One region of the Streptomyces sp. NPDC002845 genome, then DNA from elsewhere that is predicted to be linked to it. Evidence: riboswitches for the same ligand, from Rfam matches in the RefSeq annotation. Region 1 holds a riboswitch; the other holds the start of a gene.
What was found. A riboswitch is a leader RNA that binds a small molecule or an ion and turns the genes downstream of it on or off. The one in region 1 is predicted to bind glycine.

Region 1 (14,436 bases):
CGCGTGACCCGCCTGGCCGGCCGACGGCTCCGGCTCATCAGCATCGGCCGCCGTCACTGGCTCGGGTGACCGGTCCCCCGAGGTCAGCTGTCCGACTCCACAGCCGCATCCACAGTCGCATCCGCGTCCGCGTCCGTCGCCGATTCCGTGGCCGTCGCCGCCCCACCGGACGCCTGCCCCGGCTGACCACCCGGGCCACCGCACCCACCATCACCGCCGGGGCCGCCGCCCTGACCACCACCGGGGCCACCGCTCGGCGCCCCGGACGGCATCCCTGACGGCATGTCCGAGGGTGCCCCCGAAGGCGCACCGGAGGGAGCCCCCGAAGGCATGTCCGACGGTATGCCCGACGGCGCCCGGCAGCTCTGCTGCTGCCCGGAGTCACCGCTGTCCGAGGCGGACGACGAGGAGTCGCCCGAGCCGCATGCCACCAGGAACAGGGGCGCGGCGGCCAGCAGGGCCACGGCGGGGACGAGACGCGCACGCTTCATGCGGAACAACTCCAGAACAGATGAGGGAGTCCTGAGGCGGGCATGGAACCAACGCCCCCAACACCCCTCGCCTGACCTGGGAGTTCACATCTCCCCCGCAACTCCCCTCTGGTACAGCCCCGTGAACGGAGACGGCCGCCGCCGCCGGCTGCCGTCACAGTCCCGGGCCCCTCAGCCCAGACGCACCCGTGCCAACTGCCGCGACTGCGCCACCAGCCGGTCCGCGCTGTCCCAGACCTCCGCGTCCTCCTCCAGGAACCCACCCGCCAGGTTGCGCGTCGTGATCGACACCCGCAGTGGGCCCGGCGCCGGACGGGACCGTACGTGGACCGTCAGCTCGACCGTCGGCACCCATCCCGACAGGCCCAGCTCGAAAGCGGTCGGCGGCAGCGCGTCCACCGCGAGCAGCAGCGCGAACGGATCCGCGTCCCGGCCGTCCGCCAGGCCGAACCACGCCCGCATCTCGCCCTTGCCGGAGGGCGCGCCGAGGGCCCAGCCGAGCGTCGCGGGGTCGAGCTTGAGCATCAGCCGGTCGATGAGGGCCGAGCTCCCCGGGATCGGGCCGGGAGCGTCCTGCGACCCGAAGCACTGCTCGATGGGCGGGATCGCCGGCGGCTCGGCGACCGTACGGACGTCGTCGGGGAGGGAGTCGAGGTCGCCGTAGGAGGCGAGGACGCGGATGCGTTCGACCTCGCGGCCCTCGTCGTCGCACTGGAAGAGGGAGGCCTGACCGGTGGAGAGGGTGCGGCCGGTGCGGACGGTGGACGTGCGGATGACCGCGGGGCCCGGCTGGGAGGCGGTCAGGTAGTGCGCGGAGACCGTGAACGGGTCCCGGTGCGGCAGCGCGTCCGCGAGGGCACGGCCCAGGGCGGCGAGCAGGTAGCCGCCGTTGACGGCGTTGACGATCGTCCAGCCTGCCGAGAGGTCGATGTCGTAGACGCCGGGTTCGCGCGGTGTGACGGCGGTGTCGCGGTCGAACTCGCTGTCACCGATGGTCGCCTGGGATGCCTGAGCCATGGCGGTACCGTACAACAAGTGACTACTAAGCGGTAGCTTTTTAGGTTTCGCTCGCCGCCGACCTCCGGTTCCACGCCCGAGGCGCCCGCCAGCTGAACCGCATCGCCAGCAGCCTCAGCGCGAACGCGCTCACCGCCGCCAGCCCCGATGTGAGGGTCGTCAGCGCGTCGAAGCGGATGCAGAGGACGACCACACCCGCGCCCACCATCGCGGGCACCGCGTACAGGTCCCGGTCCCAGCGCAGCAGCGACGGCACCTCGTTGGCGAGGACGTCCCGCAGCACACCGCCCCCGACCGCGGTCGCGAGGCCGAGGGCCGCGGAGGCGGTGAGGCCCAGGCCGTACTCGTACGCCTTCGTCGTGCCCGTGACGGCGAACAGGCCGAGGCCGGCCGCGTCGAAGACGTTCACGCCGGTCTGGATGCGCTCCACCTCGGGGTGGAGGAAGAAGACGAGCAGGGTGGCGAGAAGCGGGGTCAGGAAGTAGCCGAGGTCGGTGAACGCGGCGGGCGGTACCGCACCGATGACCAGGTCCCGGAACAGCCCTCCGCCCAGCGCGGTGACCTCGGCGAGGACGGCGATGCCGAAGACGTCGAAGTTCTTGCGGACGGCCAGCAGCGCGCCGGAGATGGCGAAGACGAAGATGCCTATCAGGTCCAGCGAGTGCTGGATGGAGGGAGTGAAGAGGTCCTGGATCACCCACCCATTCTCACCCGAACATTCTCACCCACACGCAAGCCCCTGCCTTACATTACAAGGCAGGGGCTCACACCAGGCTTCAGACCCTACTTCTCGGTCGACTCCGAATCCGACTCCGACTCCTGCGGTAGCCGCACATCGGATGCGGCCTCGGGGTGGTGGCAGGCCACGCTCGGCCCCGGCTTCAGCTCCACCAGCGGCGGCCCGGTCGTCCTGCAGACCTCGGTCGCCTTCCAGCACCGGGTGTGGAAGCGGCAGCCGCTCGGCGGCGAGATCGGCGAGGGCACGTCGCCCTTGAGCAGGATGCGCTCGCCCTTGGCCGCACGGCGCCTGGGGTCGGGGATCGGTACGGCCGACATCAGCGCCTTGGTGTACGGGTGCATCGGCGCCTTGTACAGCGCTTCGCGGTCGGCGAGTTCGACGATCTTGCCGAGGTACATCACCGCGATCCGGTCCGACACGTGCCGTACGACGGACAGGTCGTGAGCGATGATCACGTACGTCAGGCCGTGGACCCCGATGTACCGGACCCGTTACACAGCCTTGTCCACCCTCTCCGCCTCCTCCATCGTCTCCATCGTCTCCACCTCTTCTGCTTTCTCCGCCTCCGCGGACAGCAGGCGGTCGGCCATCCCCTCCCGTGCCGCCGGCGCCACTTCGCCCACGGTCCGCCGCACCGTCCCGGCCGCTATCTCGGCGGCGTAGTGGCAGGCAACCCGGTGCCCGCCGCCGATGTCTGTCAGCTCGGGCCGGTCGGTCGCGCAGCGGGTGTCCTGCACCCACGGGCAGCGGGTGTGGAAGCGGCACCCGGTGGGCGGATTGGCCGGCGAGGGCAGGTCGCCGGTGAGCAGGATGCGCTCACGCCGGTCCTCGACCTCCGGGTCGGGCACCGGCACCGCCGACATCAGGGCCTTGGTGTAAGGGTGCCTCGGTTCCGCGTACAGGGCGTCGCTCGGCGCCTCCTCCACCAGGGCGCCCAGATACATCACACCGATCACATCGGAGATGTGGCGGACCACGGCCAGATCGTGGGCGATCACCACGTAGGTCAGGCCCAGCTCCTCCTGGAGCTCTTCCAGAAGATTGATCACCTGCGCCTGGATGGATACGTCCAGCGCCGACACCGGCTCGTCGCAGATGATCACATCGGGTTCCAGGACCAGGGCACGGGCGATGCCGATGCGCTGGCGCTGGCCGCCGGAGAACTCGTGCGGATAGCGGGACAGGGCGTTGGTCGGGAGACCGACCCTGGCCAGGATCTTCTTGATTCTCTCCCGGCGCTCCTCCTGAGTGGCGCCGATACCGTGGGCGAGCATGCCCTCCGAGAGGATCGACTCGATGTTCTGCCGGGGGTTGAGGGAGCCCAGCGGGTCCTGGAAGACCATCTGGAGGCGGTGGCGGAAACGGCGCATCTCCTCTTCGGGCAGTTTCGCCAGATCGGTGCCGTCCAGTACGACCTCGCCCTCGGTGATGTCCACCAGGCGCAGCACGGCCCGCCCGAGCGTGGTCTTCCCGCAGCCCGACTCGCCGACCAGGCCGTAGGTCTGACCGGCCTCAACCGTGAGCGAGACACCGTCGACCGCGTGGACGTGGCCGACCGTGCGGTTGAAGAGGATGCCTTCCTTGACCGGGAAGTGGACCTTCACTCCGTCCAGTACGAGCAGGCTCATGCGGGGACCTCCTCGGCCCGGGCGTCTTTGAGTACGGGGTTGACGCAACGCACCTGGTGACCGGCCGCGCGAGGTTCGGTGAGCCGGGGCGTGCCCGTCAGGCAGTCCAGCTCGTAGCGGTCGCAGCGGGGGGCGAAGGCGCAGCCCTCGGCCCAGGCGATCCGGTCGTTGATGGAGCCCCGGATCGGGTTGAGCGGGTCGCCGCGCGGCGCGTCCAGGCGCGGGATGGAGCCCAGCAGTCCGTGCGCGTAGGGGTGGGTGGGGTGGGCGAACAGTTCGCGGCGCCCGGCGGACTCCACGACCTTGCCCGCGTACAGAACGTTGACCTGGTCGCAGAGTCCGGCCACCACGCCCAGGTCGTGGGTGATCATCAGCAGCGCGGTGCCCTCCTGGTCCACCAGTTCCTTGAGCAGTTCCAGGATCTGGGCCTGGATCGTCACATCGAGGGCCGTGGTGGGTTCGTCGGCGATGAGCAGGCTCGGGGCGCAGGCCACCGCCATGGCGATCAGGGCGCGCTGACGCATCCCGCCGGACATCTGATGCGGGTATTCCTTGAGCCGCCGGGTGGGGTCGGGGATGCCGACCCGGTCGAGGAGATGGGCCGCCTCCTTGCGGGCGGGCTCGCCCTTGAGTCCCCGGTGGCGCCGGAGGATCTCGGTGACCTGGACGCCGATGGGAACGACCGGGTTGAGGGAGGACAGCGGGTCCTGGAAGATCATGGCGATGCGGCTGCCGCGCAGATCGCGCAGCTTGTTCCGGTCCATGGTGAGCAGGTCGGCGCCGTCGAAGTCGGCACGGCCGCCGACCGTGACGCCCTTGCGCGGCAGCAGCCCCATCAGTGCCAGGGAGGTGACGGACTTGCCGCAGCCGGATTCACCGACCAGTCCCACGACCTGGCCCTGGCCGACGGCGAACGAGACGCCGTCGACGGCCCTCGACTCCTTGCGGCCGTGCCCGCCGCCGAAAGTGACGGTCAGTTCGTCGACTGTGAGAAGTGGCATGGTGGTTCAGCCTCGCAACTTCGGGTCGAGGGCTTCCCGCATGGCCTCGCCGAGCAGGGTGAAGCCGAGGGCGGTGATGATGATGCCGACGGCCGGATAGACCGCCATCATCGGCGCGTTGTCGAAGAAGCGCTGCGCCTGGGACAGCATGACACCCCACTCGGGAACCGCCGGATCGGGGTTGCCGAGGCCCAGGTAGGACAGGGCGGCCGCCTCGATGATCGCGGTGGCCAGGGACAGCGTCGCCTGAACGATCACCGGGCTCAGGGAGTTGGGCATGATCTGGGTGAGGACGATGCGCCTTCTGCGGACGCCGAGGGCACGGGCGGCCAGCACATAGTCGGCGCCGCCCTGGGCGAGCATCGAACCGCGCAGCAGCCGGGCGAAGATCGGCACCTGGACGACACCCACAGCGATCATCACGGTGGTCAGGGACTGGCCCATGACCGCGGCGACGGAGACGGCGAGCAGCAGCGAGGGCAGGGCCAGCATCATGTCGGTGACGCGCATGACGAAGGAGTCGAGGCGCTTGCCCGCCGCGCCGCCGAGCGTGGCCGCGGCGCCCGAGATCCCGCCGATGAGGAAGCCCACGACGAGCCCGATGAGGGTCGCCACGACACCGACGAGCAGTGTCTGCCGGGCGCCGACCAGCATGCGCGAGAACATGTCCCGGCCCAGGTGGTCGAGGCCGAGCCAGTTCTCGCCGCGCGGTCCGACGAACTGGCCCTGGTTGACCAGGACATCCCCGCGCCAGGTCTGTGCCGTCGGCGAGTAGGGGGCGGTCCAGGGGCCGACGACGGCGAGGACGACGAAGACGGCGATGATGCCGGCCCCGATGATCGCCATCTTGCTGGACTTCAGCCGCCGGAAGGCTTCCCGCCACAGACTGGCGCCGGTCGTGGTCTCGTGCTGGGCGGTAAGCTCCGCGAGGCGCTGGATCTTCTCGGTTTTCGTGGTGCTCACGTCAGTGCACCCGCACTCTCGGGTCGATGAGGCTGTACGCCACGTCCACCAGCAGATTGATCAGGACGTACACCATCGCGATGAACATGATGAAGCCGACGAGCACCGGGTAGTCACGGCTGTCGATCGCGGTCCGGATGAAGGAGCCGATGCCGCCGAAGGCGAAGACGGACTCGGTGAGGACGGCCCCCGACAGCAGCGAGCCGGTGAGCAGGCCGACGGCGGTGACCACCGGCAGCATGGCGTTGCGCAGCACGTGCCGTCCCCGTACGACGCGCCGCTGCAGGCCCTTGGACTCGGCGGTGCGGACGTAGTCCTCGCCCAGCACCTCCAGAACGCTGGCGCGGGTCATGCGCACGATGACGGCGAGGGGGATGGAGGCCAGGGTGACGGCGGGCAGCACCAGATGGGTGATGGCGTCCCAGGAGGCGTCGAACTCCCCGGTGAGAATGCCGTCCAGGACGGCGAACCCGGTCACGTCGGTGGCGTTGATACCGGTGGACTGGCGGCCGAAGCTGGGGAAGATCCCGAGTTCGACGGCGAAGATCCCCTTGAGGATGAGGGCGAGGAAGAAGACCGGGACGCAGATCCCGACGAGTGAACCGGAGACCGCCGTGACGTCCAGCCAGCCGCCCCGCTTGCGGGCGGCGAAGTAACCGAGCGGGACGCCGACCGCCACGGCGATGAGGATCGCGGCGACGGACAGCTCCATGGTGGCGGGGAAGCGCAGCGTGAACTCGTCCCACACCGGCTGTCCGGTCTGCACGGAGGTGCCCAGGTCGAGTTCGGTGATCCGCCTGAGGAAGCGCCAGTACTGGATATGGAGGGGCTCGTCGAGCCCCAGCGCGCGGTTGATGCGCGCCACTTCGGCCTCGGTGGCTCTCTCCCCCAGGATCGCTGAGGCGGGTCCGCCGGGCAGCCGGTTCAGCCAGAGGAACAGCAGAACCGACAGGCCGAGCAGGGTGGGAATGAGTTGGAGCAGTCTTCGTACGACGAGACGCAGCACCCCGCATGCCCCTTTCTAGCGTGTGTGACTTCAGATACGGGTCCGCCCGGTCGCCGAGTTGCAGCGGCCGGGCGGACCTGTGCTGTGCCTGTCTCTGCCTACTTGAAGGAGACTTCCGCGAAGTTCTCCTGGGTCAGCGGGGAAACGTTCGGCGGGTTGACATTCTTGGCGAACGCGATGGCAGGCGGGGAGGAGGAGATCGGGACACCCGGCAGGTAGTCCATGATGACCTCGTTGGCGTTCTTGTACGCCGCGGTGCGCTCGTCCGCGTCACCCAGCTCCGAACCGGCGTTCACCGCGTCGAAGAGCTCCTGGTTCTTGAAGCCCCACTGGGTGTCGTACCCGGCGAACCAGGTGCCGATGAAGTTGTAGCCGTCGTTGAAGTCACCGGTCCAGCCCAGCATGTGCAGGGCGCAGGAGCCGGCCTCGGTGGCGTCGAGGTAGTCCGGGGCCCACTTCATGGGCTTCGGGGTGACCTTGATGCCGGCCTTCTCCAGGTCGGCCTTCATCAGCTCGAAGAGGTCCTGGGGGGCGGGCATGTAGGGGCGGGTGACCTCGGTCGGGTAGCAGAACTCGATCTCCAGGCCGCTCTCACCGGCGTCCGCGAGGAGCTGCTCGGCCTTGGCCGTGTCGTACTCGTACGTCGTCACGTCGTCCGAGTAGCCGGCGACCGTGTCCGGCATGAACTGCGTGGCCACCTTGCCGCCCTCGGGCAGCTGGGTCTTGACCAGGTTCTCGCGGTCGAGGGCGTGCGCGATGGCCTGGCGGACTTCCTTCTTCTTCAGCGCCGCGTTCTTCTCCTGGGTCATGCCGAGGTAGAAGAGGTTGAAGACACCGCGGGTCGGGACCTCGAAGCCCTCGTCCTCCAGGGTCTTGACGTCGGCGGGCGAGACGAGGTCGTAACCGTCGATGTCACCGGCCTGGAGCGCCTGGCGGCGGCCCTCCTCGGTGTCGATGGTGCGGATGACCAGGTTCTTCACCTTGGCCTTGTCGCCCCAGTAGTCGTCGAAGCGCTCAAGGGTGACTTCCTTGTTGCCCTTGTTCCACTTCGTGATCCGGTACGGGCCGGTGCCGGCGACCGTGCCGGCCTCCTGGCTGTACTTGGGGTACGTGATGGCGTCGCCCTTGGCGGTCGCCTCCTGCTTCTCGTACTCCTCGATGGCCTTCGGCGAGTGGATGGCCAGGGCCTGGAGGGAGAAGCCGCCCGGCAGGTTCGCGGAGGGCTCCTTGACCTCGATGACGGCGGTGTTCTCGTCCTGAGCGGTGCAGGACTTGTAGTTCGCCTCCGCCGTCTCCTCGTCCTCGTTGCTCGCGAAGCCGCCCATGATGGACTGCCAGTAGTAGGAGACCGCGCTGGACTGGTAGGTGCCCGTCCAGTTGAACCAGTGGTCGTAGTTGGCGCACACGGCCTCGGCGTTGAAGTCCTCGCCGTCGTGGAACTTCACGCCCTTGCGGAGGTTGAAGGTCCAGACGGTGCCCTCGTCGTTGCTCTCCCAGCTCTCGGCGAGACCGCCGACGAGCTCACTGCCGCCCGACTCGTGCTCAAGGAGCGCTTCGAAGGCCTGGCGAGTGACCCGGAAGGTCTCACCGTCGCTCGCGAGTGCCGGGTCCAGCGAGCCCGGGTCGCCCGGGGCGCCGAACACGAACGTGTCCTCGCCGCCGTTCTCGTCCTCCGTGTCTCGCTCGCTGGCGCAACCGGTGGCGATCAGACCGACCGTCAACGCGGCCGTGATCGCCCTGGCGGCTCGGGATCTGCGTATGCGCATAGGGGGCCACTCCGGGGGTCCGCTGTGAGGAATGCGTGTTGACCCCCGCACACTACAGACGCGGCACCCGACCGAGAACAGTCCGCATAGCGGTGATACCTACCTGAGATCTGAACACTCACCAAAACGCAAGCTTCCGGTACATCAAGGATGCGTGCAGTTAACTTGCCTGATACAGGCGGCAGTCGGTGGGCACAAGGGTGCGAGAGGTTCCGCGGATGCCGCTCGGCCGGGAATCGGGTGTTCCGAATGGTGATACAGAGCGGGCCGAGGGCTTCCTGACCGGTCGGTCAGCGGACCGACCGGACGACGAACCCGCCCGACGGCAGGCCGACCGGACGGCGCGAGGGTATACGGGCGGCAGACCAGCCGAACGCCGACCCACGCGACGGCACGAGAGCGCCCTGCCGACAGATCAGCCCTTCGGCGAACCGGCCCGTCCGGCAGGTCTGCCGGACGGCGTGGGGTGCCTGGACGGCGGGTCGGCCGGGCTACAGCGGGTTCTGGGCCGTCGGCGGGTGCCGTCGGGTGCGGCAGATGCCGGTCAGTACGCCCGGGGAGCAGCGGCGCCCGGTTGGTGGCCGGGGACCGGCGGATAGCCGTAGTCCCCGGCGGGGGCGGCGCCATGGGCCTCGCGGTCGTAGAACGGGCGGGTGTTGGCGCGCAGCCACATCGCGACCGGGTCGTACTCGTCGGACATCGCCACGGTCGAGACGGGCAGCCCGTCCGGGACCGCGCCGATGGACTGCTGCATCATCGCGCGCACCGAGTCGACGGCGGGCGGCGAGGTGTCGTACACGTCGAGGCCGATGGCGAGGTACGGCGCGCCGAGCGCGGGCTGCACCCAGGCGCGGCGCAGGGAGCGGACGGCCGGGGTGCGGTGCGCGTTCTGCGAGAGCAGGGCGTAGAACTGCGGGATCTCGATGCCCGGTTCGGAGAGGCGGAGGGGGCCCGAGGGCTGGCGCTCCAGGCCCGTGGCGATCCGGCGCAGATCGAGCCAGGGGATGCCGACGCCGCCGCCCGGGGCATGCGGATTGAGCCACAGGCCGTAGTGGTCGGGGTAGAGGGTCCGGGCGACGTCGACTCCGTCGACCACCTCGTACGAGCGGTTCCAGCCGCTGGCGGAGAGTTCCTGGGCGGAGGTGACGCACGGGGCGTAGCCGTAGCCGTCCACCTCCATGTTCCCGTACTGGGCGTCGGGGGAGCCCGCCTGGCCGTGCCACAACAGCATCCAGACCTGGCCGGAGGACGGGGTCGCGAGCGCGCGGAGGAGCGCCTCGTAGGCGTCGTAACGCCCGGGCGTCACCTGGCGCAGCATGTGCTCTACCTGCCCGGCTGCGGCCGTGCCGCTCGCGCTCACGTTTACCGCCCTTCGAGTTGGACCTTGGAGACCTGGACCCTGGATATGAAACCAGCTTAGGCGCTCCTCTGGGTTGTGCCGTGGGAGCTAGGGGCTGGCTGTGATCCGTTGACTGCCAGTTGTTTGTGGCTTGTCGCGCCCGCGCGGCGGAGCCGTATGTCAACACAGCCCCGCGCCCCTTAAGGGGCGCGGTTGCAGTCAGCGTTGGTAGAAGGGGCGGACCCTGTTGCGCAGCCAGTCGGCCACCGGGTCCTGGGTTACGTCCATGAGGACCAGGTTTACCGGCCACTTCACCGGGGTCTTACCCAACGCCCGGCCCAGGGCGTCCATCGGGAGGGTACGTGAGTCGGCCTCCCATGCGGACAGCTCCACGCCTACGAACATCACCGGGTCGGCGGTCTCGATGGCGGCCAGGCAGCGGCGGGCGGTGAGGACGACGCCGGTGCCGTCGAACTCGGCGGAGGCGGCGGTGAGGAAGTCGACCGGATCGTCCTGCCAGTCGGGCTCGAACAGGCGTACGCGGGCGCCGCTCGCACCGTCCAGCGGGGTCCGGCCGGCCTGGCAGAGCTCGGCCACGGCGGGCGGCGGGAGCGGTACGCCGACGACGCCGTCCGGGTTCAGCGCGATGCCGACCTGCGGGGGCAGCCCGCGCGCGAACTCGGCTGCGGGCGCGACCGCGTACCCCATGTGGGTGCCGACGACCTGGCGGAACTGTTCCTCCGAGCTGAAGACCGGGACGTACGCCTGCCCCTCGATCTCCATGCCGGGCAGGTCGAGCGGGCCGCTGCGGGGACCGCCGCCCTCGGGCAGCGGCACCCAGAGGAAGCTGCGGCCGAGGACCTCGATGATCCGGCCGCCCGCCGAGGGCTGGCCGAGCGAGACGGAGAGGACCTCCTCCAGCTCGTTGCCGGGCCATCCGCCGTGACCTTGGGGGTGCGCCTGTGCCGGGAAGTCCGCCGGGAAGTCCATCTCTGCCTGCCGCTTGTCCTGTGTTGCCCTGGTGGCGAAAACCCTAGCGCGTAGGGGGGATACGGCCACCAGGCCCGCGAAGTCGATTCAGGCCATGAGGCCGGCTCGGCCCGTCGGCTGAGGCCGCGAGGTCGACTCAGGCCGCGAGGTCGACTCAGGCCGCGAGGTCGGCTCAGGCCGCGAGGTCGGCTCAGGCCGCGAGGTCGGCTCAGGCCGCGAGGTCGGCTCAGGCCGCGAGGTCGGCTCAGGCCCTAAGAGCAGCTCGGCCCGTCGGCTCAGCCCGCGAAATCGGCTCAGCCCGCGAAGTCGATCCGCTTGAGCGCGTTCGCCGCGTCCCGGTCGATGAGGACCGCCGAGCCGCAGCCGTCCGGCAGGTCTCCCGTCTCCACGGAGCGCAGCAGCCGGGCCATGGCACCGCGGTGCCGGACGAAGGCGTACCGGGAGACCCCGCGGCCGCGCTCGCGCTGGCCGTCACGGGCCTGGCCGGGGGTGACATCGAGCAGCAGCAGATGCAGGACGCCGCCCCGGCGGCGGGCCTCGCGGGCGAGCCAGCCGCGCACCCACGCCTGAGTACCGCAGTCGTGCACGACGACTCCCCCGCCGGCACGCAGGGCGCGGCGCAGACCCGCGTAGTGCGCGAACCGTACGAACGGCCGGTAGACCGCGTACGGCAGGAAGCGCGCCAGGCGCGCGTCGAAGCGGTCGCGGGTGTCCTGGGAGTCGATACGTACGCCCGGCACCGCGCGGCGCATCAGCGTCGACTTGCCGCTACCGGGCAGGCCGGTGACCACGACGAGGTCGTCGGGTCCGAAGGAGAGTCCGTGCGGGCTGCGCCCCGAGCGCTCCCGCAGATCGCGGACGACCGCCTTCGGGAACGGGCCGCACGCCTCCCGGGCCGGGGCAGTGGGCTGCTCGGGCAGCGCGATGCCCGAGGTCGTCGCGTACGCCGTGGTCCTGTTCACCGTGTTCGTCCTCCCCAATGGGTACGGAGTCCCATGCCCGTAAAGCGTAAAGAGAAGGTAATGGCGTATGCCTCCTGTTTCTGTCCGCGTACCGACACAAGCCTGCTACAGGACGCTGTGTCGCCTGCCGTGTCTCCCTGTGGACGCTGTGCGCGGGCTGTGCGAGGTCCCCCTGCCGTGCCGCACCGATGCGTGCAATGATGTGCCCGCCAACTGCATACCGGCCGCTTGAATCCGCGCGGGAGAGTCCCCAGCACCGTTTCGCCGGGGCGCCGAAGGAGCAAGTCCCTCCCTTGAATCTCTCAGGCCCCGTTACCGCGCGGGCGAGGCACATCTGAAAAGCGAGCCGCTGTCGTGGTGGCTCCACCCAAGGTGCAAGTCATGACCAGCAGTACGTACGGTCATGATGAACCTCTCAGGTTCCGATGACAGATGGGGAGGAACTTTCCTCGCCCGTCATGCCCTGGGAGCAGAACCGATGAGCAGCAACTCCCCTGTTGGACCTGTTGGACCGCGCCATACCGCGCTCGACGCCGTGCACCGCTCGCTCGGCGCGACGATGACCGACTTCGCCGGCTGGGACATGCCCCTGCGCTACGGCTCCGAGCGCGACGAGCACCTCGCCGTGCGCACCAAGGCGGGCCTCTTCGACCTCTCGCACATGGGCGAGATCACGGTCACCGGTCCGGGCGCCGCCGCACTGCTCGACTACGCGCTGGTCGGCAACATCGGGGGCGTCAAGGCCGGCCGCGCCCGCTACACCATGATCTGCCGCGAGGACGGCGGCATCCTCGACGACCTGATCGTCTACCGGCTGGCCGAAACCGAGGCCGCGTCTCCTCACTACCTGGTCGTGGCCAACGCTTCCAACGCCCAGGTGGTGCTGGACGCGCTGACCGAACGCGCCGAGGGCTTCGACGCGTCCGTGCGCGACGACCGGGACGCGTACGCGCTGATCGCCGTCCAGGGCCCCGAGTCCCCCGGCATCCTCAAGTCCCTGACCGACGCCGACCTGGACGGCCTGAAGTACTACGCGGGCCTGCCCGGCACGGTCGCGGGCGTCCCGGCGCTCATCGCGCGCACCGGGTACACCGGCGAGGACGGCTTCGAGCTGTTCGTGAAGCCGGAGCACGCCGTCGAGCTGTGGCAGGCGCTGACCAAGGCGGGTTCCCCGGTGGGGCTCGTGCCCTGCGGCCTGTCCTGCCGGGACACCCTGCGCCTGGAGGCGGGCATGCCGCTGTACGGGCACGAGCTGTCGACCTCGCTCACCCCCTTCGACGCGGGGCTCGGGCGGGTCGTGAAGTTCGAGAAGGAGGGGGACTTCGTGGGGCGGGCGGCGCTGGCCGAGGCCGCCTCCCGTGCCGAGGCCAACCCTCCGCGCGTCCTCGTCGGGCTGGTGGCCGAGGGGCGCCGGGTCCCGCGCGCCGGGTACGCGGTGGTCGCCGACGGCCGGGTGATCGGCGAGGTCACCTCCGGCGCCCCCTCGCCCACCCTGGGCAGGCCGATCGCGATGGCGTACGTCGACGCGGCGCACGCGGCCGTGGACACCCCGGGTGTCGGTGTGGACATTCGGGGTAGCCACGAGCCGTACCGCGTCGTGGCGCTGCCGTTCTACAAGCGCCAGAATTGAAGTTCTCTCCCGGCTGAAGCCGGGAGACTCTCCCCATGGATCGCTCCGGGGAGTTTGACAGGTCGTGCCTGCCCAGCGACGACCCTCCCGGCCGCCAGAGCAAATACGGGACCCGCTCGGGTCGTTGGGACTTGGCTGTCGCTCCCGACGACGCGCTGAGCGTGTCAGACGCTGGGCGCGGCCCGTAGCGAGACCCTGACCCTGCGCACATAACCTGTGCCCACCAGCAGTTCCAGCAGTCCCCCTTCATCAGCACTCCCGCGCATACAGGAGAATTCAGGCCATGAGCAACCCCCAGCACCTGCGCTACAGCAAGGAGCACGAGTGGCTGTCGGGCGCCGAGGACGGCGTCGCGACGGTCGGCATCACGGAGCACGCGGCGAACGCGCTCGGCGATGTCGTCTTCGTCCAGCTCCCGGAGGCCGGTGCCACGGTGACCGCGGGCGAGACCTGCGGCGAGCTGGAGTCGACCAAGTCCGTCAGTGACCTGTACGCCCCGGTCACCGGTGAGGTCACCGAGATCAACGAGGACGTGGTCAACGACCCGTCGCTGGTGAACTCCGCCCCCTTCGAGGGCGGCTGGCTGTTCAAGGTACGCGTCACGGAGGAGCCGGCCGACCTGCTCTCCGCCGACGAGTACGCCGCCTTTTCCGCCGGCTGAGGAGTCGTAGCCGTATGTCTGTCCTGAACACACCCCTGCACGAGCTGGACCCGGACGTCGCCGCCGCCGTCGACGCCGAGCTGCACCGCCAGCAGTCCACCCTGGAGATGATCGCCTCGGAGAACTTCGCTCCGGTCGCGGTCATGGAGGCCCAGGGCTCGGTGCTGACCAACAAGTACGCCGAGGGCTACCCGGGCCGCCGCTACTACGGCGGCTGCGAGCACGTCGACGTGGTCGAGCAGA
Region 2 (14,436 bases), on a different contig from region 1:
GGGAAGCGACCACCCCCTACAAGCCCGACCAAACTCCATGATCAAGCCGACCAGCGCGGAGTACCCCGACTTCGACGACACCGTCATGCAGCTCTGCCGCTGAAGCCGGCGGACGCACGGCCGGTCCTCTGCGTCACCTTCGTCGTCTTCGTCACCAGAACCCGAACCCGCCCGGCGTGGCCCGAAACCGGTCCAGCACCCCGGAATTGGCCTTGGCCTGCGCCTTCGCCGTTCGTCTAGCGTCGCCCCATGCGGATTCGAATCGTCGACGCCTTCACCGACCGGCCCTTCGCCGGCAACCCGGCCGGAGTCCTCCTCCTCGACGCCTTCCCGGACGACGCCTGGCTGCGGCAGGTGGCCCGGGAGGTCAACCACCCCGAGACGGCGTTCGCGCATCGCCTCCCCGAGGGCGGCGCGGCCGACTGGGCGCTGCGCTGGTTCACGCCCGCCGCCGAGGTCGCGATGTGCGGCCACGCCACGCTGGCCACCGCGCACGTGCTGAACACCACGGGAGCCCACGACGGCCCGGTGCGGTTCGCCACCCGAAGCGGTGTCCTCGCCGCCACGCCCCACGAGGACGGCTCGCTCACGCTCGACTTCCCCACCGCGCCCCTCACCCCCGTCGAACTCCCGGACGGCGCGGCCGAGGCGCTGGGCGCCGAGGCGCTCTCGGCCTTCGACACCGGCCCGAACGTCGGCGACCTGCTGGTGGAGCTGGCCGACGAGAAGACGGTTCTCGGCCTCTCTCCCGACTTCCGGGCGCTGGGCCGCTACTCGGAGCGCGGCATCATCGCCACCGCCGGGGCCGAGGACCCCGCGGGCGGCCACGACTTCGTCTCGCGCTGCTTCTTCCCGAACGTCGGCATCGACGAGGACCACGTGACGGGCAGCGCCCACACCGCCCTCGCCCCGTTCTGGTCCGAACGCCTCGGCCGCACCGCCCTGACCGGCCTCCAGGCCTCACCCCGTTCCGGCCTGGTCCGCACAGAGCTCCGCGGCGACCGCACCCTCCTGACCGGCCGCGCGGTCACGGTCATCGAGGGCGAGCTGCTGGCCTGACGGCACAGCGGGCCGGTTCCCCGTACCACGCGTGGCGGCACGGCAGGGGCGTACGACATCGCCGTACGCCCCTGCCAGCACCCCCGCGCCGCCCTTCACGCCGTGGGCAGCCAACCCACCTTCCCGGCCAGCAGCGCGTACCCCACGAACGCCCCGATGTCGAGCAACGAGTGGGCCACCACGAGCGGTCCCACGCGCCCCCAGCGCCGGTACAGCCAGACGAACACCACACCCATCACCATGTTGCCGATAAACCCGCCGATGCCCTGGTAGAGGTGGTACGAGCCGCGCAGCACCGAGCTCGCCGCGAGCGCGGTGCCCGGTGTCCAGCCCAACTGGTCGAGCCGACGGAGCAGATACCCGACGACGATCACCTCTTCGAGGACCGAGTTCTGGATCGCGGAGAGGATCAGCACGGGGTACTTCCACCACACCCCGGGCAGCGATTCGGGCACCACGGTGAGGTTGAAGCCGAGCTCGCGGGTGGCGAGATAGAAGGCGATCCCGGTGCTGCCGATCACCGCCGCGATCACGGCCCCGCGGCCGAGATCGGTCCATGGTTTCGTCCGGTCGAAGCCGAGCGTCCGCAGCCCCTGGCCCTCTCGCAGCAGAAAGTGCGCGACCAGCAGGACGGGCACCAGAGCCGTCGTGATCCCGAAGAGCTGCCACGCGAGATCAAGCCACGGACGGCCCGGCGCGGCCGAGGCGTTGAGGTTCGCGGCCTGTTCCTTCAGCCCGCCCGGTCTGGTCACCGACCCGACAAACCTGATCAGCGCGGCCACCCCGCTCGCACCGAGCGACAGACCCAGAACGAGCAGTGTCTCGTCCCGGAACATCCGTCGGGTCGGCCGCTCCGTCGGCAAAGAACCGGCCACCGCCCCAGCCTCCACCTGCACTCCCGCCTCCAGTTGAGTAATCCCGCCTCATGCCCCATCTTCGCCCCGCTAGGGTCTCGACAGAGGTTATGAAGATCGTGCACGACAGACCGTCGGGGGACGGACACCGTACGGACGCTGTACGGCCCGCCCTCCCCCTGCTTCTGCCCCACCGCTGTTTCCCGCCCCGAGACTCACCAGGGAGGTCACTCGCGCATGGGACGTCACAGCTTGCCCGACGCTTCCGGGGCGGGCGCCACCGGCCCTCGGTCACGCGTGCGCCGCCGCACCGCGGCCGTCGCGACGGTCCTCGTGCTCACCGCCGTCGCGGCCGCGGCGCGCGGCGGGCTGCTCGACTTCGGCGCCTCCTGCGAGGACGAGGCGGTACGGCTGAATGTGGCCGCGTCTCCCGACATCGCCCCCGTGCTCCGGGCGGCGGCCGACCGGGTCCGCGAGGACGACATCGTCTCCGACGACCGCTGCGTCGACATCCGCGTGACCGGCCGGGCGTCGTACGAGGTCGCGGACGCGCTGCGCTCCGGCGAGGGGTCCGACCTCCAGGTGTGGGTGCCGGACTCCGACGTATGGGTACGGCACGTCACCGGAGAAGCCCGGTCCACGCGAGTGACGCCCATCGGCAACGTGGCCTCGTCCCCCGTCGGCGTCGCGGTGATTCCGTCCGCCGCGCGGACCCTGGACTGGCCCCGAGAGACATACACCTGGACCGAGCTGGCGGGCGCGGCCCTGGGGGACGGTCGGCTGCGGCTCGGCTCGGCCGACCCCGCGCGCAGCGCCACCGGGCTGCTCGCCCTTACCCGGCTGACCACCGCCGCAGCCAGGGCGAACGACGGCGACACGCAGGCGGCGGCCCTGGCGAAGGCACTCTCGCAGCGCACCGTCGACAGCGACGCCCAGGTCCTGGCCACCCTCCCGCGCGACGCCTCCGGCACCGAGCAGGGCAATCCGCAGCGCAACCAGGCGCTGTTCCTCTCCGAGCAGTCGGCATACACGTACAACGCCACGGCGGACGGCGGCGACCGGCTCGGCCTCTTCTACCCGAAGGACGGATCACCGCGGCTGGACTACCCGTACGCCCTGGTCGAGCAGGCGGGGCTGACCACGGACGAGCGCAGCGCCGCCCTGCGGTTCATGACCCTGCTGGCCGACGGCGACAGCCGCGAGATACTGGCCCGGCACGGCTTCCGCACGACCGGTGACCACGCCGCCCCCGGCCTCGTCACCCAGGCCGGCGGTCGCGCCCCGCAGCCGTACCGGGCGGACCCCGCCGAACCGGCCGCGGCGAGGGATCTCCAGGAGGCGCTCGGCATGTGGACGGTCACCGTGCAGAGCGCCCGTATCACCACCGTCGTCGACTCCTCCGGGTCGATGGCTCAGCCGGTGCCGGGCACCGACCGGTCCCGTATGGACGTCACCAAGGCCGCCCTGCTCCAGGCCCTCGCCACCTTCACCCCCGACGACGAGATCGGCCTGTGGGACTTCGCCACGAAGCTCGACGGCGACCGCGACCACCGCGTCCTCGTGCCCACCGAACGGCTCGGCACCGGCTCGGGCGACGGCACCCAGCGGAACCGCCTGTCGGCCGCGTTCAACGACCTGGAGCCGGTGCCGGACGGTGAGACCGGCCTGTACGACACCACGCTGGCCGCGTACGAGGCGGCTGTCTCCTCGTACGCGGCGAGCAGGTTCAACGCGCTGGTCCTCCTCACCGACGGTGTGAACCAGGACCCGGGAAGCATCTCCCTCTCCGCCCTCGTCACCGAACTGCGGCAGACCACCGACCCGGACCGCCCGGTGCCCCTGATCGCGATCGCCGTGGGCCCGGAGGCCGACCGTGCCGAGCTCGACGAGATCGCCACGGCCACCGGCGGCTCGGCCCACCAGGTCACCGCCCCGTCCCAGATCCACTCCGTGATCCTCAAGGCCATCACGGCAGCAGGCACGCGACACTGACCCCTCACCCCAGCAGCCCTCACCCCAACGGCACCGGCTCGGGCAACCCCACCGGCCACATGTGCACCGGCTCCCCGGCGTGCATCAGCTCGCAGTACCGCCGCGTGGTCGCGGCCAGCGCGGCATCCCGGTCCAGCCCTTTCGCCAGGGCCCGATGGAACGTTTCGACCTGCCAGGACGCCCCGTTGACCCGACGCCGGCACCGCTCCTCGATCACACCGAGGTAGAAGTCCCGGTCGGCCGGCTCCACGCCCCACGCCTCCAGCCCGGCCTCGGCGAGCGGCAGCAGCTCGTCGCGTACGAGGTGCACCGCGTCCACCTGTGTGGTTCCGCCGTAGCGGCCGCGCCGGGGCCACTCCAGGCGGGCCTCGATGCCATGGCGGCAGGCGGTCTCGAAGTTGGCGGCGGCGGTCTCGAACGGCAGCCGGTTCCACACGGGCCGCGCCTCCTCGGCGAGGGCGCGGACGACTCCGTAGTAGAAGGCCGCGTTGGCGATGACGTCGGTGACGGTGGGGCCCGCGGGCAGCAGGCGGTTCTCGACCCGCAGGTGCGGTACACCGTCGGCGATGCCGTACACGGGCCGGTTCCAGCGGTACACCGTGCCGTTGTGCAGCACGAGTTCGGCGAGCTTGGGGATGCCGCCCTCATCGAGCACGCGCAGCGGTTCCTCGTCGTCGCAGATGGGCAGCAGGGCCGGGAAGTAGCGCAGGTTCTCCTCGAAGAGGTCGTACGCCGAGGTGATCCACCGCTCCCCGAACCAGGTGCGCGGCCGTACTCCCTGCGCCTGGAGCTCGGGCGGCCGGGTGTCGATGGACTGCAGGAACAGCGGAACCCGCGACTCCCGCCACAGCTCGTGCCCGAAGAGGAACGGCGAGTTGGCCCCGACGGCGACCTGCGCGGCGGCCACCGCCTGCGCTGCGTTCCACACGTCGGCGAACCGGCTCGGGGTGACCTGAAGGTGCAGCTGCACGGACGTACACGCGGCTTCGGGCGCGATCGACTTCGATGTGCACACCAGGCGCTCCACACCGTCGATGTCGAGCGCGAAGTCCTCCCCGCGGGCGGCCACGATCTGGTCGTTGAGCAAGGTGTAGCGCTCGGCGTCCGAAAGGTTCGCGGATACCAGGTCGTCGCGGCCGAGCGTCGGCAGAATGCCGATCATCACGATTCCCGCGTCGAGCTCACCCGCTTTTCGGTGGGCATATGCCAGAGAGGTGCGCAGCTCCTCGGAAAGCCGGTCGAATACCCTCCCGTCCAGCCGGTGTGGGGCTATGTTGACTTCCAGATTGAACATGGCGAGTTCTGTTTGGAAATCCCGGCTCGCAATCCGCTCGAGTACTTGCGCATTCATCATCCTCGGCAGACCGTCGGGCCCTGCGAGATTCAACTCGATCTCCAGACCCATCAGGTTCTTGGGCCGGTCGAACCGCTTCTCGTCCAGCAGTCGCGCCAGCCCCGTCAGGCACTGCCGGAGCTTGTCACGGTAGTGCTGGCGATCGGACAGGTCGAACGACCCCGCCACGACCTTCTCTCCCATCGAAGTGTCCCTCCTCGGATGGGCAGGCCGACGATCCGGCCGCTGCTGTCCCGGGCACGTGGGATGATGCCCAGGCAGAGCGACGGATAACGTCCCCACGCGGACCCGTCTACCGCTACGCTGGAAGCGACTTTCCGCCAGACACATTCCCGAGGCATGTAGCGGTAAGCGGTTTCACCATGTTGCGGGCTCGTGAAAAACACCGATCAGAACCGGCCGTCCGCTACGCACGAGTAATCCGAGGTCACCGGCGCGGGCCCCGCGGAAAAGCGGGATGAATGTCTCGATTCAGCGACCGAATGACGTCTTGCTCTTCATTCGGAGGATTGCTAGACGAAACACTGCCTGAACACGTGTCGTATAAACTTCCCGAAGAGGCAGAGAGTCGGCGCTCGCGGTCCCTGGTCCTGCCGTCAGGTGACGTACGGCATGCCCCACTCACGCACCGGACCCCAGCCCCCGTCTCTCTGACCCCGAGAGCTGACAGCGCCGTCCGCCCCCGCCCTCGCGCCACCCTGCCTGTCGAATGAGAGGCGACCCATCATGCCGTTGCATGTCCCCCTGGCTCCCGCGCCCGCCCTGCGCACCGTCCTCACGGCACTCGGTTCCCCCACCGCCGTCCGCGAGGCACCCACGCCCTCCCTGCGCACCACCCAGGGCCCCGCCACGCCCGAACTCCCGCTGCCCGTCCACGTCCTGGACCGGATCGCTCCCGAGGGTGCCTCCGCGACCAGGCTCGCCGGCTGGCGCTTCCTGATCCGCTGCGGCGACCGCGCCGTTGCCGCCGCCGAGACCCGGCTGACCCCCGACGGCTGGGCCTTCTCGCACTTCTTCGAAGGACCGTACGTCGCCGCCACCGAGCTCGCCCTGCGCCAGGCGGAGTCCATGAAGCAGCCGTACCAGGCACGCCTGCTGTCGGTGCCCGAGCTGTACATGCTCACGCTCTGGCTGCACGGCGACTGCACGGCCGACGGCGCCACCGGCCATCCCGCCGCCACCGACCTCCTGGTCCCGCTGGCCCCGGCCCCGCCCGGCATCGCGGCCCACCGCCCACACCGGGTCGCCGATCTGCTCCCGGTACTGACCCACCGGGTGACTCCGGCCCCGCTGCTGAGCTCACCGGCCTGAATCCGGGACCACCGCACCGCCCTTGCCCCGCTGCCGGAATACCGGTGGCGGGGTATCTCTTTCCCGCTGCCGATAGCAGCCCGCTCTTTTGGGCCTCATTACGCTCGTACGAGCCGGAAAAGGCCCGGCCCGTCCGGACTAGCCCTATCCGACCACGGCGAACCACCCGAAGGGACAGTGCAGTTGGGATGAACCGACCGCACGGGTGATGCGTCTTCAATCTGTGAGAAGCGATGCCGCCAAATCCCTGCGGATCGACGCCCGTGGGGCAACACTGGGACCGGACCGATTTATCACAACGGGGGCGACCATGAACGAGGCTTCACGCCACGGGCCGGACACCACAGCCATCTCACACATCACGCCAGAGCGAGAGATCCCCACCACCATGTGCCAGCACCAGCCGTCGTGCCCTTCCGCAGAATCAGCCGACCGGGACTTCGCGCGCCTCGTCGCGCACCACCCGGAGCAGGGATGGAGCCTGCTGTGCAACGGCGTTCTGCTCTTCGAGGACACCGGTGAGCTACTGCCAGACGGCCAGATCATCGACCCTCACCGCCCGCTGGGCACCGGCCAGGTGATGACGGCCGCCTGAGCCGCACAGACGCGCACCGCGCACAAGGCGGCCGCCTTCGACACAAGGCGACCGTCCGTACACAGGGGAACTGCCCGGACCACACCAGGGCAACCGCCCGGACATACGAGGGGCCGGCCGGAGACATACGCTCCGCACCGGCCCCGACGCGTGTCCAGGGGTGACTACTCCTCGTAAGCGTCGAGCGGCGGGCAGGAGCAGACCAGGTTCCGGTCCCCGAAGGCCTGGTCGATCCGGCGCACCGGCGGCCAGTACTTGTCGGCGGCCGAGACACCGTCCGGGAAGACGGCCTCCTCACGGCTGTACCCGTACTTCCACTCCCCACCGACCGAGGCGGCGGTGTGCGGGGCGTTCCGCAGCGGGTTGTCGTCCGCGGGCCACTCGCCCGAGCCGACCTTCTCGACCTCCGCCCGGATCGCGATCATCGCCTCGCAGAACCGGTCCAGCTCGGCCAGGTCCTCCGACTCGGTCGGCTCGATCATCAGCGTCCCGGCCACCGGGAACGACATCGTCGGCGCGTGGAAGCCGTAGTCGATCAGCCGCTTGGCGATGTCGTCCACGGTCACCCCGGTCGCCTTGGTCAGCGGCCGCAGATCGATGATGCACTCGTGCGCGACGAGCCCACCGGGGCCGGTGTACAGCACCGGGTAGTGCGGCTCCAGACGCTTGGCGATGTAGTTGGCGCTCAGGACCGCCACCTGCGCGGCCCGCTTGAGCCCCTCACCGCCCATGAGCCGGACGTACGCCCACGAGATGGGCAGGATGCCCGCCGAACCCCACGGCGCCGCCGAGATCGGGCCCACACCCGTCTCCGGGCCGGCCGCGGGCTGCAGCGGGTGATTCGGCAGATACGGCGCCAGGTGCGCGCGTACACCGACAGGGCCGACTCCCGGACCGCCGCCGCCGTGCGGGATGCAGAACGTCTTGTGCAGGTTCAGGTGCGAGACGTCACCGCCGAAGTGGCCCGGCTTGGCAAGCCCCACCAGCGCGTTGAGGTTGGCGCCGTCCACGTACACCTGGCCGCCCGCCTCGTGCACCTGGGCACAGATCTCGGCGACGTGCTCCTCGAACACACCGTGCGTCGAGGGGTACGTGATCATCAGCACCGCCAGTTCGTCGCGGTACCGCTCGATCTTCGCCCGCAGGTCCTCGACGTCGATCTCGCCGTCCTCGGCGGTCTTCACGACGACGACCTTCATGCCCGCCATGACGGCACTGGCGGCGTTCGTACCGTGCGCGGAGGACGGGATCAGGCACACCGTGCGCTGCTCGTCACCGTTGGCCCGGTGATACCCGCGAACGGCGAGCAGACCGGCCAGTTCTCCCTGGGAGCCCGCGTTCGGCTGGAGCGAGACCTTGTCGTACCCGGTGACCTCGGCGAGACGTTCCTCCAGCTCCCGGATGAGCGTGAGGTAGCCCCCGGCCTGCTCGGCGGGCGCGAAGGGGTGCAACTGCCCGAACTCGGGCCAGGTGACCGGCTCCATCTCCGTGGTCGCGTTGAGCTTCATCGTGCAGGAGCCCAGCGGGATCATGCCGCGGTCGAGCGCGTAGTCCCGGTCGGCGAGCCTGCGCAGGTAGCGCAGCATCGCGGTCTCGGAGCGGTGCTGGTGGAAGACCGGGTGCGTGAGGTACTCGTCGGTGCGCAGCAGCGCGTCCGGCAACGCCTCCTCGGTGGCCGCGTCGAGCGCCTCGACGTCGCCCTCCACCCCGAACGCGGTCCATACGGCGCCCACCTGGGCCCGCTTGGTCGTCTCGTCGCAGGCGATCGACACGGTGTCGGCGTCCACGCGCCACAGGTTGACCCCGTGCTCCCGCGCGGCCGCGACGACCGCGTCCGCCTTGCCCGGTACCCGCGCGGTGACCGTGTCGAAGAAGGCGCCGTGCACGACCTCGACCCCGCCCGCGGTGAGCCCCGCGGCGAGGATCGTGGCGTACCGGTGGGTGCGCCGGGCGATGATCCTCAGGCCCTCGGGCCCGTGGTACACGGCGTACGTGCCGGCCATCACGGCGAGCAGCACCTGCGCCGTACAGATGTTGCTGGTCGCCTTCTCGCGGCGGATGTGCTGCTCCCGCGTCTGCAGGGCGAGCCGGTACGCCTTGTGTCCGTCCGCGTCGACGGAGACGCCCACGAGCCGCCCGGGCAGGCTGCGCGCGAACTTCTCGTGCACGGCCATGTACCCGGCGTGCGGCCCGCCGAAGCCCATCGGCACACCGAAGCGCTGGGTCGTACCGACGGCGATGTCGGCGCCCAGCTCACCGGGCGAGGTGAGCAGCGTGAGGGCAAGCAGATCGGCGGCGACGGTGACGAGCGCGCCGAGTTCGTGCGCCTGGTCGATGACGGGCTTGATGGCGCGTACGGCACCGGAGGCTCCCGGGTACTGAATCAGTACGCCGTTGATCTCGCGCCCGGCGATCTCGGCGGGGATGCCCTCACTGAGATCGGCGACGACGACCTCGACGCCGGTCGGCTCGGCGCGGGCCTCGATCACGGCGATGGTCTGCGGCAGCGCGTCCGCGTCGACCAGGAAGAGACCCTTCTTGTTCTTGCCCATGCGCCGGGACAGTGCCATGGCCTCCGCGGCCGCCGTGCCCTCGTCGAGCAGGGAGGCACCGGAGGTGGGCAGACCGGTCAGGTCGGCGACCATGGTCTGGAAGTTCAGCAGGGCTTCGAGCCGCCCCTGCGAGATCTCGGGCTGATACGGCGTGTAGGCGGTGTACCAGGCCGGGTTCTCCATGACATTGCGCAGGATGACGGGCGGGGTGAACGTCCCGTAGTACCCGAGCCCGATCATGGAGTCGAGGACCTGATTGCGATCGGCGAGGGAGCGCAGCTCTTCCAGCACCTCGGCCTCGGTGCGTGCGCCCGGCAGCTTCAGGGCCTCGGCGTTCTTGATCACATCCGGGACCGCGGCGGCCGTCAGCTCGTCGAGGGAGCCGTACCCGACCTGCGCCAGCATCTTGGCCCGGTCCTCGTGGTCGGGTCCGATGTGACGCCGCTCGAAGGGGGTTCCCTGTTCGAGCTCGGAGAGCGGAATGCGATGGGCGGTCATTTGCGGAGGCCTCCTGGTCTGACACGACCTTCGAGGGGCACCACGGCACGGGTGCCCCGACGGCCTCCCCCTCTGTCATCTCAACCTGAGAGCTTCACCGGACCGCCCGAGGACGCTCCGGCTTGCACCGTCGGTGAGAGCGGAAGCCGTCGACACCCGCCCTGCTTTCCAGAGTGACCTCGTCCGTGCGGTACGTGGGCCTGAGAGATTCCGGGGAGGATTTGCTCCTTCGGCGCCTCCGATGGTGTCTGGAGGACTCTCCCGCACGGGGTCAGCAGCCGCTGCCAGACTACCAGCGAGGTCAACGCACGGGCTTTCGAGTGGCCGCCTTCCTCAATGTGCCTTTTCGTAGTGCTTAAGGATGAGCTGCAACCCTTGGTGCGACCACTTGGAGGGCCCATGCAGACCGACATCGATCCGCGCAATCTGATCGGCCGCAAGGCGTTCGACCGTAAGGGCACCAAGATCGGCACGGTCGACGAGGTCTACCTCGACGACGCGACCGGCATCCCCGAGTGGGCGGCGATACGCACGGGCCTCTTCGGCCGCGACGCCTTCGTCCCCCTGGAGCCCAGCGAATTCGTCGGCGGCGCCCTCCGCGTCCCCTACGACCGCGCCCTCATCAAGGACGCCCCCGACTTCGGCGTGGGCCGCCACCTCTCCCCGGAGCAAGAGCTCCAGCTCTACCACCACTACGGCCTCGACGTGGCCCCACCCCCACCGCCCGACTGGGACTTCGGACAAGTGGCAGGCCAGGACGAACCCTGACCGACGGCACCAGCACCCGCCCGGCCTTGCCACCCGCCAACTCACCCTGGCCCCCACCAGCCTCCGGACACGCAGCGGCAACGGCTCCGCCCGCTGCGATCACGAGTCGTCCACCCCAAACACGCTCACGCGCCCCGGCCCGCCCGCCTGATACCTCGGCCCCGCCCTGCTCCACCCTGGACGGATCAGCCACGTACTCGTCCCGGCAGGACACAGCCCAGCCACTACCCCTCTCCCCGCCCTCTCGCGCACCCGTCCCCACCCCACCCCGCCTCGGCAGAAGGCACAAACCACGCGCCGTCGGCGCGGCCACCGGCCCCGCATCGCCAAGGCCCACCCACGGCTCACCCACGCCCCAACCGCACCCCGGCGCCAGTCCCCCGCCCCGGCCGCACCCTCACCCCGGCGCCCTCATCTCCAACCCGCCCTCCACCGCGGTCCCAGCCTCCGGCCCCATCGGCACCCCAGGTAACAAGGGCAACGGCTCCGCGGGCTCCAACTCCGGATCGTCCACCCGGAACGTACGCACGCGCCCAGGCTCGGACCCAGGCGTCTCGAACCGCACCGTGACCCGCCCGAGCCCGCTGCCCTGCACCCACCCGTGCCCGTACTCGGTGTGCCGAACGTCGTGCCCCGCGGGCCAGCGCCGCTCGACGGGCGTCGCGCTCTCCTCCGGAGCGGGCGCCTCCACCGCTTCCTCCTCCGCGAGGTCCAGCTCCCCCGCCGCCTGAGCGAACAGGTCCTCCTGCGTGTAGTCGGCGAGCCCACTGACGCCCACCCCGAGCAGCCGTACGCCACCGGTCGTGTCCACGGACTCCAGCAGCCGCGCGGCGGCCTCCCGCACCACGGCGGGGTCGTCCGTGGGCCCCCGCAGCGTCTCGGACCGGGTCAGCGTGGAGAAGTCGTACCGCCGCACCTTCAGCACGATGGTCCGCCCCGACAGCCGCGCACCACGCAGCCGCCGCACACACCGGTCGGAGAGCCGCTGCACCTCCATGCGGACCCGTACGCGGTCGTGGATGTCCACGTCGTACGTGTCCTCCACCGACACCGACTTCGTGTCCCGCTCGGCCACCACGGGTCGCTCGTCGTGCGCCAGGGCCATGGCGTACAACCCGTGTCCATGGGCCTTCCCCACCAGCCGTACCAGCTCCTCCTCACCGGCCTCGACGATCTCCTCGACCGTGGTGATCCCGGCCCGCCGCAGATGGTCCCCGGTCGCGGGCCCCACGCCGGGCAGGATGCGCACCGACTTCGGCCCGAGCAGCGCCCGCTCGGTCCCGGGCTCGATGAGCACGAGTCCGTCGGGTTTGGCCTGCTCGGAGGCGATCTTCGCGAGCATCTTGGACGCGGCGAGCCCCACGGACCCGGTCAGCCCTGTCACGGCCCGTATGTCCGCCCGAAGCTTCGCCCCGGCCAGCCGCGCCGACTCCTCGTCCCAGGCCGCTCCCCCGGCCTCCAGATCGACGAACGCCTCGTCCAGGCTCAGCGGCTCCACCAGCGGCGACAACCCGCGCAAGAGCCCCATGACCTGCTCGCTGATCGCCCGGTAGAACCCGAACCTCGGCACGAGATACGCGGCGTTCGGCGCCAGCCGTCGCGCCTGCGCCATGGGCATCGCCGAGTGCACCCCGAACACCCGCGCCTCGTACGAGGCCGTGGCCACCACCCCGCGTGGCCCGAGCCCGCCCACGATGACGGCCTTCCCGCGCAGGCTCGGCTTGGATGCCTGCTCCGCCGAGGCGAAGAAGGCATCCATGTCGAGATGCAGGATCGTGGGCGCGGTTCTCACATCTCCGATGCTGCCCTACGCCACTGACAATGCCCCGCTACGGCCGGCCACCAGCCCGACGCAAGCTCGGTCCCCGGTTCCCCCGCCCCGCCGACGCGGCCAGGACAGCGCCCTCAAACCGCCCGGTTGCGCCGCCGGGCCAGCTCATCCGCCGGATTGTGGGCGACCAGGGTTTCCCCCGTGTCGACCCGCTCGCCGTGCAGCTGCGAGAGAGCGCTCTCCACGTCCCGCCACACCACACCCACCGCGATACCGAAGATGCCCTGACCGCCCTGGAGCAGCGCGTGGACCTCATCGGGAGACGTGCACTCGTAGACGGTCGCACCGTCGCTCATCAGCGTCATGCGCTCCAGATCCCGGAAGCCTCGCTCCCTGAGGTGCTGGACTGCGGTCCGGATGTTCTGCAGGGACACCCCGGTGTCCAGAAACCGCTTGACGATCTTCAGAACGACGACGTCCCGAAAGCTGTAAAGGCGCTGCGTCCCCGACCCGTAGGCAGGCCGCACGCTCGGCTCGACGAGCCCGGTGCGGGCCCAGTAGTCGAGCTGCCGATAGGTGATGCCCGCGGCCGCGCACGCCGTGGGACCGCGGTAACCGATCTTCTCGTACGTCTCGGACGTCGCCCCTGCGCTGCCCGGCACTGCTGTCGGCCGCTGCGGGACGTGACCGGCCGCGCTGCCGTGAAGCGGGTACGGGCCGTTCTCCCCCGGACTGCGTCCGGGAGCACCCCCAGCCGTACCGTCGCCGCTGCTTCTCACGCCGACCTCCGTCCTCGACCTGCCCTCTCGACGGTAGGCAGTCACCAGGGGTGCGTCAACGATCGCCACACTCGGCACGCCGAGTGATAATCACCCAAGGAGTGGTTTCCCGTGCCCTTCCGCGGGGAAAGGCTAGCCGAATGCGCTGAGGCCGGACCGCACGACACCACACTGGCCGCTGGCATGTGCCCAGCGCGCGATCACAGCAAACCCCGCCGAACGCAGACCTCTGGGCCGGTCAGCCTCTGAACGCCGCCGCCCATGGCCCCGGGCTCACTGGCTGCTCGTCCCGAAGTCCTCGGGCGAGATCTGGTCGAGGAACTCGCGGAACTTCTCCACCTCGTCCTCCTGCTCGTCCGGGATGGCGATGCCCGCATCGTCGAGCACCCCTTCACTTCCGTAGATCGGTGTCCCGGTGCGCAGCGCCAGCGCTATGGCGTCGGACGGACGGGCGCTGACCTCGACCCCACTGGCGAACACCAGCTCCGCGTAGAAGACGCCCTCACGCAGATCGGTGATGCGCACTTCCGTGAGCTCCTGGCCGACGGCCTCCAGCACGTCCTTGAACAGGTCGTGGGTCAGCGGTCGGGCGGGGGCCATGCCCTGCTGTGCGAAGGCGATCGCCGTGGCCTCCCCCGGCCCGATCCAGATGGGGAGGTAACGGTCGCCTCCCACTTCACGCAGGAGCACGATCGGTTGGTTGGAGGGCATTTCGACCCGGACACCTACGACATCGAGCTCGTTCACACAGCAACCCTAGGCCGTACGCGGGACGTTTGGGTAGTCGGGCAGAGATTGCCCCGGTCGACCAGGGCTCCACTGGGGCATCCGCGCGCTGGCGTCAAGGCAGCCTTACGCCGAGCGCGGTCTGCACCAGCGCTGCGTGCAGCTTCACCGCGAGCC

Region 2: another riboswitch for glycine. It lies ahead of gcvP (aminomethyl-transferring glycine dehydrogenase); the one in region 1 lies ahead of gcvT (glycine cleavage system aminomethyltransferase GcvT).

What each region holds. Positions count from the first base shown of each region.
Region 1 is NZ_JBSFUU010000006.1:4,594-19,029, reverse strand. Features, by position in the region: gene ACWD3C_RS05775 (TetR family transcriptional regulator) at 1-69, shown strand, start outside; gene ACWD3C_RS05770 (hypothetical protein) at 84-491, opposite strand; gene ACWD3C_RS05765 (thioesterase family protein) at 663-1,508, opposite strand; gene ACWD3C_RS05760 (trimeric intracellular cation channel family protein) at 1,549-2,205, opposite strand; partial or broken gene ACWD3C_RS05755 (oligopeptide/dipeptide ABC transporter ATP-binding protein) at 2,292-2,714, opposite strand; gene ACWD3C_RS05750 (ABC transporter ATP-binding protein) at 2,739-3,875, opposite strand; gene ACWD3C_RS05745 (ABC transporter ATP-binding protein) at 3,872-4,876, opposite strand; gene ACWD3C_RS05740 (ABC transporter permease) at 4,883-5,839, opposite strand; gene ACWD3C_RS05735 (ABC transporter permease) at 5,841-6,845, opposite strand; gene ACWD3C_RS05730 (ABC transporter substrate-binding protein) at 6,944-8,611, opposite strand; gene ACWD3C_RS05725 (enhanced serine sensitivity protein SseB C-terminal domain-containing protein) at 9,156-9,971, opposite strand; gene ACWD3C_RS05720 (enhanced serine sensitivity protein SseB) at 10,170-10,940, opposite strand; gene ACWD3C_RS05715 (AAA family ATPase) at 11,234-11,902, opposite strand; glycine riboswitch at 12,132-12,230, shown strand; glycine riboswitch at 12,231-12,344, shown strand; gene gcvT (glycine cleavage system aminomethyltransferase GcvT) at 12,381-13,532, shown strand; gene gcvH (glycine cleavage system protein GcvH) at 13,816-14,193, shown strand; gene glyA (serine hydroxymethyltransferase) at 14,208-14,436, shown strand, end outside.
Region 2 is NZ_JBSFUU010000085.1:7,409-21,844, reverse strand. Features, by position in the region: gene ACWD3C_RS39625 (hypothetical protein) at 1-103, shown strand, start outside; gene ACWD3C_RS39620 (PhzF family phenazine biosynthesis protein) at 250-1,059, shown strand; gene ACWD3C_RS39615 (CPBP family intramembrane glutamic endopeptidase) at 1,155-1,955, opposite strand; gene ACWD3C_RS39610 (substrate-binding and VWA domain-containing protein) at 2,151-3,905, shown strand; gene ACWD3C_RS39605 (glutamate--cysteine ligase) at 3,925-5,442, opposite strand; gene ACWD3C_RS39600 (hypothetical protein) at 5,986-6,570, shown strand; gene ACWD3C_RS39595 (DUF5999 family protein) at 6,959-7,165, shown strand; gene gcvP (aminomethyl-transferring glycine dehydrogenase) at 7,330-10,215, opposite strand; glycine riboswitch at 10,394-10,489, opposite strand; gene ACWD3C_RS39585 (PRC-barrel domain-containing protein) at 10,615-10,983, shown strand; gene ACWD3C_RS39580 (DNA polymerase IV) at 11,381-12,775, opposite strand; gene ACWD3C_RS39575 (MerR family transcriptional regulator) at 12,889-13,533, opposite strand; gene ACWD3C_RS39570 (bifunctional nuclease family protein) at 13,807-14,280, opposite strand; gene ftsR (transcriptional regulator FtsR) at 14,375-14,436, opposite strand, start outside.